2 regions of the Arthrobacter sp. LjRoot78 genome follow, and region 1 is predicted to be linked to the other one. Evidence: riboswitches for the same ligand, from Rfam matches in the RefSeq annotation. Region 1 holds a riboswitch; the other holds the start of a gene.
The links. Region 1 has a riboswitch for S-adenosylmethionine ahead of ACSQ1X_RS19970 (DUF1737 domain-containing protein). Riboswitches for the same ligand answer to the same signal wherever they lie in the genome.

Region 1 (7,567 bases):
GTCGTCAAGCCACGGGAGGTCCATCGGTGCCGGCCGCCCGAAGACCTCGCCGAGATAACCGAGTTCCACGCTGGCCACGTGCTTGACCAGGCCGAGCAGGTTGGTACCTGTGGGCGTCAGTGGCCTCCGCGCGTCGTACTCGTCCAGCCCGTCGAGTTTGGCGAGCAGGTTCGCACGCCGGGTGCGCAGGTAGCTGTGCAGAGTTGCTTTGTCATCCATAGCGGGCACTATACCGACGCTCTCTCATGTCCTGAGCGCCCCGGCCCAGGCAGCAGGAAGCGACAGGGCGTCCCGTTATGAACAGCAGGAACTGCGAGAGCGTCTAGTTGGCCGGGCCGCCGGACCCCGAGGTGAAGGCTTCCTCGTCGGCGGCGGTCCGCCAGGCTGCCCAGTCCAGCGGCTGCACCGATGGGCGGCCCAGGAGGTACCCCTGCCCGAAGGCCATCCCCAGGTCCATGACCGCGGTCAGCTCGGCCTGGGTTTCGATCCCTTCCGCAACCAGGTCCGCGCCGATCTGCCGGGCAAACTCCACCATGGCAGCGCCCAGGGTTTTCTGGCCCGCCGCATGGTCGATTCCCGCAATGAGGTTGCGGTCGAGCTTGATGATGTCCGGGCTGAGGTGCTTGACCTGGCTCATCGAGCCGAAACCCGCGCCGGCGCCGTCAACAGCCACCCGGAGTCCGCGCAGCCGGAGCGGTGCAAGTGCCGTAACGACAGGATCGTATTCGTCCTCGGCAAGCCGCTCTGTCAGCTCAATGACGAGCCGGTCCATTGCCAGCCTGGAGTGCTCCACGAACGCCCGGAGCCGCGGGTCAAGGCAGGTGGCCGGTGAGAGGTTGAGCGCCACGTAGACGTTCTCCGGCAACTGCTCTGCGGCCACCAGGGCTGCCTGCAGCGCAGCAAATTCAAGGTCGGGCCCGAGGCCCACGGCCGCTGCCTCGTTGAACCAGTGATCCGCGCTGGCGCCGTCGTCGCTGACAAACCGTGTCAGTGCCTCAACACCGATGACGTCACGGGTGGAAAGCTCGTGGATGGGCTGGAATGCGGTGAGGAGCATCCTGTCACCGAGAATGGCCTCTATGCGGCGCCTGCTCCGGCGGGTGAACAGCACTGTAGCGCCGTAGTCCTCATCGGGCACGGGCAGGTCAGGGCTGGGCAGGTTGGCCTCAGAGTCGTCCGACTCCTGGCCCGTGATGCTCCGCGTGGCCATCAAATGTTCCAGGAGGGCGCGTTCGGGATTCCCCGGGTTCGATTCCATCCGGCTGCGCAACTGTTCGCGCGCCCACTCGCTCTGCGGAGTGGCGTCATCCAGTACAGACTCGATGATGTTCCACGCCTGGCCACGGATCGTCGGGTCACTCACGTCCGAAGGCGGGATCGACTGGGGTCCCCGGTACGCAGTCGTTTCCCCATCGGTCAATGCTGGAAAAGAAGTCTCATCCATTGACATGGTTTATTCCTTTATAAGTGCTGGTCCCGGCTGAGCCCGGGACCCGTCCTTGAAAACACCGCATGCCGATTCGCGGATGCGGGAACCACGAACGTTTCAAAAGCGTACAACGAGACCGGTCTGTCTGTCTGTAGCTGTATCCGAGTCGTAATGCTAAGCACGCGGCCTATTCCTCCACGAATTCCGCTGCCAGATGGATGTGGTTATCTGCCAGCCACACCGGGTTGAAAGCCTTGCTCAAATAGTTGCTGCCGGCGTCGGGCGCTATTGCCACCACCACCGAGCCATGCGGCGCGGCGCGCGCCACCCTCAGGGCGGCGGCCACGGCAAGCCCGGAAGAGGGCCCGAGGGACAGGCCCTCTTCGTTCAGCAGCCGGTGCTCCGTGGTGTACACCTCGTTGTTCGGAACGCGGAGGAAGCGGTCCACGACGCTGCGGTCGAAAATTTTGGGCCATTCGGCTTCCGGCCAGGAGTTCCCCACGCCGTCCACCAGGATCTCCCCGGGATGGCCCCCGCTGTACACCGAACCAACGGGATCCGCGGCGATCACCTCGACGTGGCCGCCGGTCTTTTCCTTCAGGTACCGGCCGTTGCCGCTGATGGTTCCGCCCGTGCCGATTCCGGCCACGAAATGGGTCACTTTCCCGGCCGTCTGCTGCCAGATCTCCGGCGCGGTCCCTTCGTAGTGGGCCCGCGGGTTTGCCGGGTTGTCGAACTGCTGAGGCCGCCAGGCGCCCGGGTTCTCGGCCGTGATCCGCGCCGCAACGGCCCGTGCGTTCTCCGGCGACTCCGACGGCGCCGTCCAGTCCGTCACCACCACCCTGGCGCCGTAACGGTGCAGCGCGGCGAGTTTCTCGGATGAGATGGTGTCCCCGGTGACCACCACCACAGGATGCCCCGTCAGCGCGCCGATGAGCGCCAGCCCGATCCCGGTGTTCCCCGAGGTGCTCTCCACAATGGTTGCCCCCGGCCGGAGCTCACCGCTCCGCTCAGCCGCGCGGACCATGCTCAGGGCCGTCCGGTCCTTGATGGAGCCGCCCGGGTTATCCGATTCGAGCTTGACGTACACAGTGCTGCCGAGGCCTTTGGAGAGGACATCCAGCGGCACCAGCGGCGTGTTTCCCACCTGCGCCAGGACAGCTGCGGCGTCCGCCGCAACATCAGCGGCCTGAACCGCGTGCCTGCCTGTCATGATGCTCATCGTTGCCTTTCCGTGCTGCCGGCGGGGCCGTCGTCGAATGCGGCGCCCAGGAAGCCGGCGCCTAGGAAGCCGTCCAGTTCTACGGAAGCCTGTTCTACGAGCGCTGCCGCCGGCAGATGCCGGGCCAGGAGGCCGGACAGACGGGCGACGACGGCGGCAGTCCCCTTTCCGAGCGGCCGCACCGCACGGGCTTCCGCCCCGCCCAGCAGGTACGCGGCGGTCAGAGCCTCGATCGCGAGCAACTTCCCGGCGGCGTCCACGGAACGCTCCAGCAACTGGAGGGCCAGCGGCGCCAGGGTGGAGTGGTCTTCGATGTCCGCGGAGAGCGTGGGCGCCCCCAGCGTGGCCGGCGCCGCGAGGACCTTGAGCTCGGACAGCAGGCCGGCCGCCGAATACCAGAGCAGCCCGGGCAGTTCTTCGGGCTCCAGCGTGGCTCCGTTCCTGGCAGCCTCGAGGTGCCGCTGGCGGATCAGGCGCTGCGGCGGGTAAAGCTTGGCAATCCGGCGTTCGCTGCTGATCCCCAGATGGGCCAGTCCCAGGCGCAGCGCCTCGAATGCCAGGGCCAGCTGCATGGGCTGGAAGTTCCCGCCGGACACCATCCGCCCGGAGCCGACGTCGGTGAGCGGGTTGTCGCCCCGGCCGTTGAGCTCCACCTCCAGGGCGTCTTCCAGAGAAGTGACCTGCCACCGGACAGCACCGTGGGTCTGGGGCGCCGCCCGGAAGGACAGCGCGTCCTGCACGGAAACCTTCCGGGTGTGGTCCTCCAGCCAGCCTCCCTCCAGGAGCCCCAGCACGTGGGCCGCCGTGACCGCCTGACCGTGCACGGCTTTGGCAGCCTGCACCGCTGGCGAAAACGGGCTGAGGTTGCCCCCGCCGTCATGCCTTGCCGTCGCCTCAAGCGACAGCGCGAGCGCCGTGTCGGCAAGATCGGCGAGCCGCAGTATGCGGTGCAGCACCAGCGCGCCGACACCGATGGAATAGGAGTTGGAGCTGACCAGGGCCAGGGCCTCGCCGGGCGCCAGTTCCAGCGGAGCCAGCCCGGCGTCGGCCAGCGCCTGCCCGCCGGGCACCAGCTGCCCGTCCGCGCTGACAGCCTGGCCCTCCCCGATGGCGACGGCGGCCACTGCGGCCAGGTGGGTGAGGTCGGCGGAACCAACGGATCCTTCGCGGGGGACGGCGGGGACCACACCCCGGTTAAGCATGTCAGCGTAGAAGCGGGCTGTTTCCGGCCGGACTCCGGAGCCGCCGCGGCTGAAGCCCACCAGCCGCGCCAGGATCACGGCCCTGACCTCGTCGGCGCCCAGCAGGTCCCCCACGCCGCTGTTGTGGTACCGCACCACCTGAACCTGGTAGGCAAGGATCGACTTCTCTTCCACAGCGGTGTCCCGCCCGGAGCCCAGCAGCGTATTGAGTCCGTAGACGCGGTGGCCGGAGTCGATGGCCTGCTCCACCACCTCGCGCGAGCGCCCGATCATTTCCAGGGCGTCCGTGCTGAGGACGAACTTCACGGCCGGGTCAGCCGCGGCCTCGGCGATGTCCCTGGCACGCAGGTGCGCCGTACCGATCAGGAAGTTGCCGCTGCCGTTGCCCATCGGACTAGAAGTCCAGCAGGTTCCGGCGGAAGCCGCCGTCGCCGTAGCTTGTCCGGAGCAGCCCGCGGCGCCGCAGCACGGGCGCCAGGCGGTCCAGCACCCCGTGAACGGTGGCCGGGTCCACGAAGCCGGAGAACAGGAACCCGTCTCCGCCCACCGTGGCCCCTGTCTCCTCGAGGTAGTCCGCAATGTCCTCGGCGGTGCCGATGATGCTGTCCCCGGCGCCGCCGCTGCGCGCCTGCAGGAGCTGGCGCAGCGTGGAGCCGGGCGGACCGGCTTTGGTGAAGTGATCCAGGGTGCCCTGGTTGCTGTTCGTGGTGAGTTCGGGGAGCGGGGCGTCGAGGTCGAACTGTTTGAAGTCGATGACGGAGAGATACGAGATGGAGTTCAGCTGGCTGTCGATGTCGCGCTGCGTGAGCCGGCGCCGCTGCTCCCGGAGTTCGTCCGCTTCTGCCCGGGACCCAACCACGGTGGGTTTGAGGACGAACAGCACCTTGACGTCGTCGGGGTTCCTCCCTGCCGCTGCCGCCTCGGCCCGGATCGAGTCCCGGTAGGCCTTCATGCCGTCCGCACCCCTGGCCAGGGCGATGGCGACGTCCGTGTTGGCACCCGCGAACGCTTTGCCGCGCGGGGATGCCCCGGCCTGCACCAGCACCGGTTCCTCGGGTAGCGGCGCGGTGTTCAGCGGTCCGCGGACCTTGAAGAACTCGCCGTCGTGGTTGATGGGGTGGACCTTCGTGTGGTCCGCGAAGACGCCGGCGTCCGCGTCCTCCACAATGGCGTCCGGCTCCCAGCTGCGCCAGAGCTTGCGCACCACGTCCACAAATTCCTCTGCTTTCTCGTAGCGGAGGTCGTGCTCGATCTGCTGGTCCAGGCCGTAGTTCTGCGCGGCCAGGTCACTGCCGGAGGTCACCACGTTCCAGCCCACCTGGCCGTTGGAGAAATGCTGCAGCGTGGCCAGCAGCCGGGCCGCGGTGAACGGCGGGTAGAAGGAGGCGCTGACTGTGGGAACAATGCCCAGGTGTTCCGTGGCGGAGAGCAGGTACGGCACCAGTGCCAGCGGATCGTGCTTGGGCGCGAACGACGCCTGCGCCAGCGACACCTCGGCGCTGCCGCCGTAGGTGTCCGGCACCGTGAGGGAGTCTTCGATGATGAACAGGTCCAGCCCGGCCCGCTCGAATTCGCGCACGGCATGCTGGTACAGGGCGGGCTTTTTCCAGTCGTAGCCGATGCCGTAGCCTGGCGTGCCCCAGCCCTGGACGCCGAAGCCGTGACCCACAAACCAACCGAAGTGCAGCATGGGACTGACTGTATTCCCGTTCGATCCATTCACGGCTGCCTGATTTCATCCGGCGTTACAGCGGTTCATCTCCCGTCATTATCCTCCCGGCAGGGTCTTTTGTAACCGCAGTACGGGGTCACGCACGGGTCACTGGAAACACGGGGCCAGCACCGCTTTCAGCCCTCTCCCGTTACGGAAGATGACGACGACGGCGGTGCAGGCCGCCGTCGTAAGTGTTACGTTTTTGGGGAGTAATGAGAACCGGTGCCAAGCCCTGACTGGCCGGTCGGCAACCCTCCTTCCACGGCGGGGTGCCTCAGGTGAATACTCGGCATATCGACCCATTCGAGCTGCAAGCGTGAGAGAAGGAGATCCGTCGTGTCTGACGCACCCGCCCCACTGGCTCCGGCCACCGAACCGGCCGCCGCCGGCCAGGAACTACCGGCCCAGGACCTGCCCCAGGAAAAGCTGGCCTACCGGCTCATCACCGGCCCCGATGACCGCTCCTTCTGCGAGCGCATCTCCGCAGCGCTGGCCGATGGTTATGTTTTGCACGGGAGCCCGGCGGCCACGTTCAACGGCACCAGCGTGATCGTGGCGCAGGCCGTGGTCCTGCCCGCAGCCATCGCCAGCTCGGACGCCGCGGTGGCAACCGCCGTGGACGAACTTGAGTTTGACCTCGACTTCCCCGGCGAGGGTTTCGAGGGCCACGCATGAGCTACGCCGGAGACCTGAGCCCCCAGGACGCCTGGGCCAAGCTGGAACAGGGCGCAGTCCTGGTGGATGTCCGCACCGAAGGCGAGTGGGCCCACATCGGCATCCCGGACACGAAAGCCACCGAAAACGATCCCCTCTTCATCCAGTGGACCTTCCCCGGCGGCATCCCCAACCCGGATTTCATTCACCAGCTGAAGCAGCAGGCACCGGAGGACACCGGCGTTGAACTGGTGTTCCTCTGCCGTTCCGGCGTCCGCTCGGTCGCCGCGGCAATCGCCGCCACGCAGGCCGGCTTCACGGCCTACAACGTCCTCGAAGGCTTTGAAGGCGAACCGGACCGTTATGGCGAGCGCACCGTCAACGGCTGGAAGAACCGCGGACTACCCACCAACCTCGGAAAGAACTAAGTGACTTTCAATCCCGACGCCGCCGGCTGGAACCCCGACACCCAGGCTGTCCGCGGCGGCCTTGACCGCACCAACTTCCAGGAGACGGCCGAGCCGATCTTCCTCAACTCCGGCTTCGTGTATGAATCCGCGGCAGCCGCCGAACGCGCCTTCACGGGCGAAGACGAACGGTTCGTGTACTCCCGCTACGGCAACCCGTCGGTGGCGACGTTCCAGGAGCGGCTCCGGCTGCTCGAGGGCACGGAGGCGTCCTTTGCGACGGCGTCGGGCATGTCCGCCGTCTTCACTGCCCTCGGTGCGCTGCTGGCCGCGGGCGACCGCGTGGTGGCTGCCCGCTCGCTGTTCGGCTCCTGCTTTGTGATCCTGAATGAGATCCTGCCCCGCTGGGGCGTGGAAACGGTGTTCGTGGACGGCCCGGACCTGGAGCAATGGCGGGCCGCGTTGGCGGAGCCGACGACGGCGGTCTTCTTCGAGTCGCCGTCGAACCCGATGCAGGAGATCGTGGACATCGCCGCGGTCAGCGAACTGGCCCACTCGGCCGGGGCGACGGTCGTCGTCGACAACGTCTTTGCCACTCCCCTGCTGCAGCGCTGCGGCGAGCTCGGCGCGGACGTGATTGTGTACTCCGGCACCAAGCACATCGACGGCCAGGGACGGGTGCTCGGCGGCGCCATCCTGGGCACCAAGGAGTTCATCGACGGCCCGGTCAAGCAGCTCATGCGCCACACCGGGCCTGCACTGTCCGCATTCAACGCCTGGGTGCTGACCAAGGGCCTGGAGACCATGGCCCTGCGCGTCAAGCACTCCTCCGCCTCCGCGCTTCGCCTGGCCGGATGGCTGGAGGAGCAGCCGGCCGTCAGCTGGGTCAAATACCCGCTGCTGAGGTCGCACCCGCAGTACGAGCTGGCCGCCAAGCAG
Region 2 (7,567 bases), 1.4 Mb from region 1:
CAGATGTTCCGCGGCTCGTCCACCCAGGAGGAAATTCATGTCGTTAGTCCGCATTCTCGCCCGGCCCATGCTGGCCTCCAGTTTCATTCTCGCCGGCCTGGACAAGCTAAAGAACGCGGATGACACTGCGACGCAGCTGTCGCCGCTGTTGCGCCGGGCAGCGGATTCCCTCCCGTTCGCCACCAACGAAAAAGTACTGGCACGCGTCATTGGAGGCACCCAGGTGGGCGCTGGCGTGCTGTTCGCCCTGGGCAAGTCGGCCAGGCTCGCAGCCTCCGTACTCGCCGTCATTTCAGCGCTGAACGCCTTCGTCGAGTGGCGCAGCGCCGACATCACCACCAAGGAAGGCCGGGACGCGCGGCGGACCCAGCTCCTGAAGAACGTCACGCTCACCGGCGGCGTACTGCTTGCGTCCGTGGACACCGCGGGCAAGCCGAGCCTGGCCTGGCGGGCCGAGCATCTGGCCGCCGACGCCCGCAAGGGTGCCAGCCACCTGGCTGCAGACGCCCGGAAGACCACCAGCAAGAATCTCAATAAGGCCGAAAAAGCAGTCCGCAAGGCCGTGGACCACGCCGTGAAAGCATAGGCACGAATGACAGGCACTGCCCCCGCCCCAGTACCGTCCGCGCCGGTTGCGGACGACACCTGGCCCGCGCCGTTCGCCGAAGCGCCGGTCGACGCCACAGTCACCGTCCCCGGTTCGAAGTCCCTCACCAACAGGTACCTGGTCCTTGCTGCCCTGGCCGACGGGCCGTCCCGCCTCCGTGCACCCCTGCACTCCCGCGATTCGGCCCTAATGATCCAGGCACTCCGCCAATTGGGGGCCGGAATCCGGGAAGTCCCGGGGGACGGCTCATTCGGGCCCGACCTTGAAATCACTCCCCTCGCCCCGGATGCGACGGCGGCGGATGCCGCCATCGACTGCGGGCTCGCGGGTACTGTGATGCGCTTCGTTCCCCCTGTGGCTGCCCTCCGCAGCGGCGCCACAGTCTTCGACGGCGACCCGCACGCCCGCAAGCGGCCGATGGGCACCATCATCGAGGCGCTGGCAGCCCTCGGCGTCGATGTCCGGGCCGCCGACGGAACCCGGCCGTCCTCGCTTCCCTTCGCGGTGGCCGGCACTGGCGAAGTGCGCGGCGGACACCTGGTGATTGATGCAAGCGCCTCATCGCAGTTTGTGTCGGCGCTGCTCCTTGTGGGAGCGCGTTTCACCGAGGGCCTGCACCTTGAGCACGTGGGCAAGCCGGTCCCAAGCCTCGACCACATCAATATGACCGTGGCCGTACTGCGCGAAGTCGGCGTGTCGGTCGACGATTCCGTCCCCAACCACTGGGTGGTGGCGCCGGGCTCGATCCGGGCCTTCGACCGCCGCATTGAACAGGATCTGTCCAACGCGGGCCCCTTCCTCGCAGCGGCGCTGGCAACCGGCGGTACCGTCCGCATCCCCAACTGGCCCGCGCCCACAACGCAGGTCGGTGACCTGTGGCGCAGCATCCTGGCTGCCATGGGCGCCACGGTCACGCTGACCGACGGGACACTCACCGTTACGGGCGGACCGGAAATCAAGGGCGCAGACTTCGCCGACACCAGCGAACTGGCACCGACCGTGGCAGCGTTGTGTGCGTTGGCAACAACCCCGTCGCGGCTGACCGGCATAGCGCACCTCCGCGGCCACGAGACCGACAGGCTTGCCGCACTCGTCACGGAAATCAACCGCCTGGGCGGGGACGCTGAGGAAACCGCCGACGGCCTGATAATCCGGCCTGCAAAGCTCCACGGCGGAACAGTTCACAGCTACGCCGACCACCGGATGGCCACCGCCGGGGCCATCCTCGGCCTCGCCGTTCCCGGCGTCGAGGTTGAAGACATCGGCACCACGTCCAAGACAATGCCCGACTTCCCGCAGCTGTGGGAAGCTATGCTGGCACCACAGCCGGGCCGGCAGACGGAACAGGCCAGTGGGGCGTAGCACCGGTACATGGGACGAGTCCGATATCCGGGTCCGTCCCAACAAGAAAGGTACGCGTCCACGGACCAAGGACCGGCCCAGCCATGACGACGCCGTGACCGGCCGGATCATCACGGTGGACCGCGGGCGCTACACGGCGGTGGTGGGCGAAGACAGCGGCAACGAGCGCATCGTGGTCGCCGCGCGGGCACGCGAGCTGCGTCGTTCGCCGGTAGTGGCCGGGGACTTCGTGTCCCTGGTGGGTGATGTTTCCGGAGAGCCCGACACCCTTGCCCGGCTCGTGAAGATCCAGGACCGGCGCACCCTTTTGCGGCGCAGCGCCGACGACACGGATCCGATTGAGCGGGCGGTCGTGGCGAATGCGGACCAGCTCGTGGTGGTGGTCGCCGCCGCCAATCCGGAACCCCGCACAGGATTTATCGACCGCGCCCTGGTGGCGGCATACGACGCCGGCATCGAGCCGCTGCTGCTGGTCACCAAGGCGGATGTCAAGGATCCCACCGAGCTCCTGTCCAACTACCGGCACCTTGATTTCCCGGTCATCATCAGCCGGACCGCCGACGCCGCCGCCTCCGGCATCGATGCCCGCTCGGACGACGGGCTGTCCGCGCGCCTCGACAGCGACGCCGTCTCGCAGCTCCGTTCACACCTCGACGGCAAGGTCACCGTCATGCTTGGGCATTCGGGCGTGGGGAAGTCCACCATGGTCAATGCCCTGACCGGCGCTGAGCGGGCCACCGGAGGAGTCAACGCCGTCACCGGGCGGGGACGGCACACGTCGTCGTCGGCACTTGCCCTGCGGATCAGTGACGCGCCCGCCGGAAGCTGGATTATTGACACCCCGGGTATCCGGTCATTCGGCCTTGCCCACGTCGATCCGGACCGGATCCTGCGTTCGTTCCCCGACCTCGAACCCGGCACGGATGCCTGCGAACGCGGCTGCAAGCATGATGCATCCGCCGTCAACTGCGGCGTGGACGCCTGGGTGGCCGAAGGACACGCAGGGCCGTCCGGCGCGGCGCGTCTTGCGTCCCTGCGGCGGTTGCTCGGCACCGATCCCCGGATGGAAGCTCAGGAAGCGAAGGAACTCGGCATCGTTTCGTAGCAGGCGGAGGGGCCAGGGACCTGACATCCCGCCCGGCCGGCCACAGAGACGGTAGTTTGGAACCATGACCCAACCCGCTTCGAGCTACAACGACGACCTGCGCCTCGCCCATGTACTGGCTGACTCTGTCGACTCCCAGACCATGAGCCGCTTCAAGGCGCTGGACCTTCAGATTGAAACCAAACCGGACCTGACCCCGGTCACGGATGCTGACAAATCAGCTGAAGAGTCCATCCGCGGCCAGCTGTCCCGTTCCCGCCCGCGGGATGCCGTCCTCGGCGAAGAATTCGGCAGCTCCGGGCACGGTTCCCGCCGCTGGATCATCGATCCGATCGACGGCACCAAGAACTTCGTGCGCGGCGTGCCGGTGTGGGCCACCCTGATCGCCCTCGTGGATGAGGGCGAGCCGGTGGTCGGCCTGGTCAGCGCACCGGCGCTGGGAAAGCGCTGGTGGGCCGCTAAAGGGGCTGGCGCCTACATGGGACGGTCGCTTGCGGCAGCCACCCGGCTGAAGGTTTCGAACGTGTCCAAGCTCTCGGACGCCTCCCTCTCCTACTCGAGCCTTAGCGGCTGGAAGGAACGCGGCAACCTGGATGAATTCCTGGGCCTCACGGAGGACGTCTGGCGGACCCGGGCCTACGGCGACTTCTGGTCTTATTGCATGGTGGCCGAAGGGTCCGTGGACATCGCCTGCGAGCCGGAACTGAACCTCTACGACATGGCCGCCCTGGTGCCCATTGTCACCGAAGCCGGAGGCCGCTTCACTTCGCTGGAGGGAGTGGACGGCCCCTTCGGCGGGAATGCCCTCGCCACCAACTCGATCCTCCATTCGGAGGTCCTCAAGCGCCTGAACCCGGACCTCGACGACCTCCTCTGACGCGCAGCGCACCCCCCGGTCGCTAGGCGCGAGGGCGGCAGATCAACGCAGCGCCGAATGAACGCAGTGCCGAATAAACGACGGCGGACGCCCCTCCCAAGGGTGCGTCCGCCGTCCTTTGTTCGGCCGCAACGCCATTCTTCTGCCTCGCGTAACAAAGTGCTTAATAATTGCCGCAACTTTCCCGCGGCGCTGTCAATGTCCTAATCTCGAAACAGGTCACGAGTGCCAGCGCTAAACCCCGGTTTGCTGGCCGGCAACCCTCCATTCGCGGTGGGGTGCCCCGGGTGACGACCAGGCCGGTCCGGAACGGACCCGGCAAGCGCGGATCCCCGGAGTGAGGGGTCCCTTTACAGTGAGGTCCCCATGACTACTGCCACGTTCCCCGCAAACTCCGGAACCGCCCCCGCCCCAGCCCGTCTGGATGAACGGTTCAGCGTCGCCCGGCGCCCCCTCTCGGCCGTCACCGGCGCGGAGATCCAGGCTCCGCTGATCCAGGGCGGCCACGTCCGCTACGCGAACCTGGACTACGGCGCGTCGGCACCGGCACTGTCCGTCGTCTCGGCCTACCTCAACGAAATCCTGCCGTACTACGCCAGCGTGCACCGAGGCGCGGGCTACGCTTCGCAGATCAGCACGTCCGTGTACGAAAACGCGCGGAATATCGTCCGCGGCTTCGTGGGCGGCAGGCCGGACGATTCCGTCATTTTCACCAGGAACACCACCGACTCCCTGAACCTGCTGGCGGGCTGCCTGCCGGTGGCGGACGGCCGCCACACCGGTGAAGTGCTCTACCTGGACATCGAGCACCACGCCAACCTGCTCCCCTGGCAGGGCGTGCCGCACCGCAGCGTGGTTGCCGCGTCCACCCTGAAGGCAACCCTGGAGAGCCTGCGCACTGAACTCCGGCAGGGTGACATCAGCCTGCTGGCCGTCACCGGCGCCTCCAATGTCACCGGCGAAATCCTTCCGATCCGTGAACTGGCCGCTTTGGCGCACGAACACGGCGCAAGGATTGTGGTGGACGCGGCGCAACTGGCCCCGCACCGCCGCATCGACATCGCAGCGGACGACGTCGACTACCTCGCCTTCTCGGGTCACAAGCTGTATGCACCCTTCGGCTCCGGCGTCCTCGTGGGCCGGCCGGACTGGCTCGACGCCGGGACCCCCCACCTGGCAGGCGGCGGAGCGGTCCGCGAGGCCCGGCTGGATTCCGTCAGCTGGGCCACGGGACCGGCACGGCATGAGGGCGGCTCGCCCAACGTGCTCGGCGCCGCCACCCTTGCCCGCGCCACGCAGGTCATCGGCGCTCTGGACCAGGAGCTGTGGCACGCCCACGAGACCGCCATCCGGTCCTTCCTCGTGGAGGGGCTGCAGAGGATCGACGGCGTCACGGTGCACCAGATCTTCAGCGACACCAATGACACGATCGGGGTGGTCAACTTCTCCGTCGCCGGCTACGACGCGGGCCTTGTTGCGGCCTACCTCTCCGCCGAACACGGCGTGGGCCTGCGGGACGGCCGCTTCTGCGCCCACCCGCTGCTCAAGCGGCTGGGACTGCCCTCGGGCTCGCTCCGCGCAAGCTTCGGCGTCGGATCCCGGCTGGAGGACGCCCAGCGCCTGCTCGCTGGCATTGAGGAACTCCGCCGCACGGGCCTGGGCTGGGACTACGTTGTGGACGCGGGCCGCTGGGTGCCGGCCAACGACACCCGCAGCTACCCGGAATGGGCGCCCAATACCCCCGGCACCGCCGGCGCGGCGCCCTGCACCGACGACTGAGCGTTGGGCCTGAGGCCCGAGGACTGGGGACACGGTCTGTGCGGTAAATTCGAGGGGTAAGAATTCCAGCCTGCCCGAAGGAGATTGCACGTGGCACGGGGAGGCCCCAAACTGCACCACCAGCGCCGGCACGAGCTCGGCCAAAGCTTCCAGGACGGCGGTGAACACTACGACCGGGTCCGCCCAAGCTACCCTGGCGACTCTGCGGACTGGCTGATCGAAAGCGTCGGCGGGATCGCCGGAGTGTCCGACGCCGCTGACATTGGGGCGGGGACGGGCAAGTACACCGCATTGCTGGTGCAACGCGGGCTGGCAGTCTCCGCGGTGGATCCTTCACCGGACATGCTCGCCCAACTGCGCCTCGTCCTGCCGGGAGTTCCAGCGACGGAGGGCACAGCGGAGGCAACCGGACTCCCGGACGCGGCGTTCGACGTCGTCGTTGTTGCCCAGGCCTGGCACTGGTGCGATCCCCTCCTGGCAAGCACCGAACTGTCCCGCATCCTCCGCCCTGCCGGCGTGCTGGGACTGGTGTGGAATCAGCTGGATACGTCCGTCCCGTGGGTCCACCGCTTGTCCCGGATCATGCATGCAGGGGACGTGCACAAGCCGGACTTCCGTCCCGCAATCGGGCCGGAGTTTGCCGGGCTTGAGAGCCACCTGACACGCTGGGAAGACTCAGTGACCACCGGAGACATCGTCGAACTGGCAAAGTCCCGCAGCTATTACCTCGCGGCCGGCGAAAGTACGCGCGCAAAGGTCCGCCACAACCTGGACTGGTACCTCCACGAGCACCTGGGCCATTCCCCGGCGGACACCATCGGACTTCCCTACCTCACCCAGACCTGGCGGGCGTTCAAAGCATGAGTGCCGCAGCCAAAGCGGTAGGCTTGGACTCGTGAAGACCAGCGCGCCCTCCTCCTCCATCGAGGACTACGTCAAGGTCATCTACTCCTTTACGGAGTGGCAGGACAAGCCCATCACGTCCTCGCAGCTGGCCCAGCGGCTTGGCGTCGCAAACTCCTCGGTCTCGGAGATGGTCCGCAAACTCAAGGACCAGGGCCTGGTTGACCACAAGCCGTACAGCGCCATCACGCTCACGGCGGACGGAATCCGCCTCGCGCTCTCGATGGTCCGGCGTCACCGCCTGATTGAGACCTACCTCGTCCAGGAACTCGGCTACAGCTGGGATGAAGTCCACGACGAAGCCGAACTCCTGGAACACGCAGTGTCGGATACCTTCATCGAGCGGATGGCCCGCAAGCTCGGCGATCCCCTGCGCGACCCGCACGGTGACCCCATCCCGGCAGCGGACGGCACGGTCCATATGCCGCACGCCCATCGGATGAGCGAACTCGACGACGGCCACACAGGCCGGATCACCCGGATCAGCGACGACAACCCCGAACTCCTGCGCTATCTTTCCGCGCAGGAGATCGATCTCGATGCCGACATCGAAGTGCTTGGCCGGAAACCCTTCGGCGGCGCACTGGTGGTCCGGATCGGCGCTGCCGGAGCCGGCCGCGAATTCGACCTCGCCGATGAGGTGTCGTCAGCGCTGTGGGTATACAGCGATTCACGCCACGCCGGATGCCGGCTGGCGGACGCCTGAATGCGTGCCGCCTGAATGAAGGCCCTCAGAAGCGCCGGCTGGCGTGCCTGGACGGCAGTCGCCCTCGGGGCTCTCGTGGGGACGGAACTCCGCTACGGTCTGGGCGTCCTCCTGCCCGAACCCCCTGGCGCGATCCCGTGGACCACCTTGGCCATCAACGTTTGCGGAAGCTTTGTCCTTGCCGCGCTCACCACGGTGTGGATGGCACGCCCCAGGACAGCGTTCTGG

Region 2: it holds a riboswitch for S-adenosylmethionine, as region 1 does, so the genes downstream of both, ACSQ1X_RS13535 (aminotransferase class V-fold PLP-dependent enzyme) here and ACSQ1X_RS19970 (DUF1737 domain-containing protein) in region 1, are expected to answer to the same signal.

The regions. Positions count from the first base shown of each region.
Region 1 covers NZ_CAXUTG020000001.1:4,285,835-4,293,401, forward strand. Annotated here, with positions in the region: gene ACSQ1X_RS19945 (DinB family protein) at 1-219, opposite strand, end outside; gene ACSQ1X_RS19950 (EAL domain-containing protein) at 323-1,363, opposite strand; gene ACSQ1X_RS19955 (PLP-dependent cysteine synthase family protein) at 1,617-2,651, opposite strand; gene ACSQ1X_RS19960 (aromatic amino acid ammonia-lyase) at 2,648-4,243, opposite strand; gene ACSQ1X_RS19965 (NtaA/DmoA family FMN-dependent monooxygenase) at 4,248-5,543, opposite strand; SAM riboswitch class IV at 5,776-5,890, shown strand; gene ACSQ1X_RS19970 (DUF1737 domain-containing protein) at 5,925-6,242, shown strand; gene ACSQ1X_RS19975 (rhodanese-like domain-containing protein) at 6,239-6,649, shown strand; gene ACSQ1X_RS19980 (O-succinylhomoserine sulfhydrylase) at 6,650-7,567, shown strand, end outside.
Region 2 covers NZ_CAXUTG020000001.1:2,904,227-2,911,793, forward strand. Annotated here, with positions in the region: gene ACSQ1X_RS13515 (DoxX family protein) at 38-586, shown strand; gene aroA (3-phosphoshikimate 1-carboxyvinyltransferase) at 593-1,969, shown strand; gene rsgA (ribosome small subunit-dependent GTPase A) at 1,959-3,074, shown strand; gene hisN (histidinol-phosphatase) at 3,139-3,951, shown strand; SAM riboswitch class IV at 4,169-4,282, shown strand; gene ACSQ1X_RS13535 (aminotransferase class V-fold PLP-dependent enzyme) at 4,318-5,730, shown strand; gene ACSQ1X_RS13540 (class I SAM-dependent methyltransferase) at 5,821-6,594, shown strand; gene ACSQ1X_RS13545 (metal-dependent transcriptional regulator) at 6,626-7,339, shown strand; gene ACSQ1X_RS13550 (fluoride efflux transporter FluC) at 7,355-7,567, shown strand, end outside.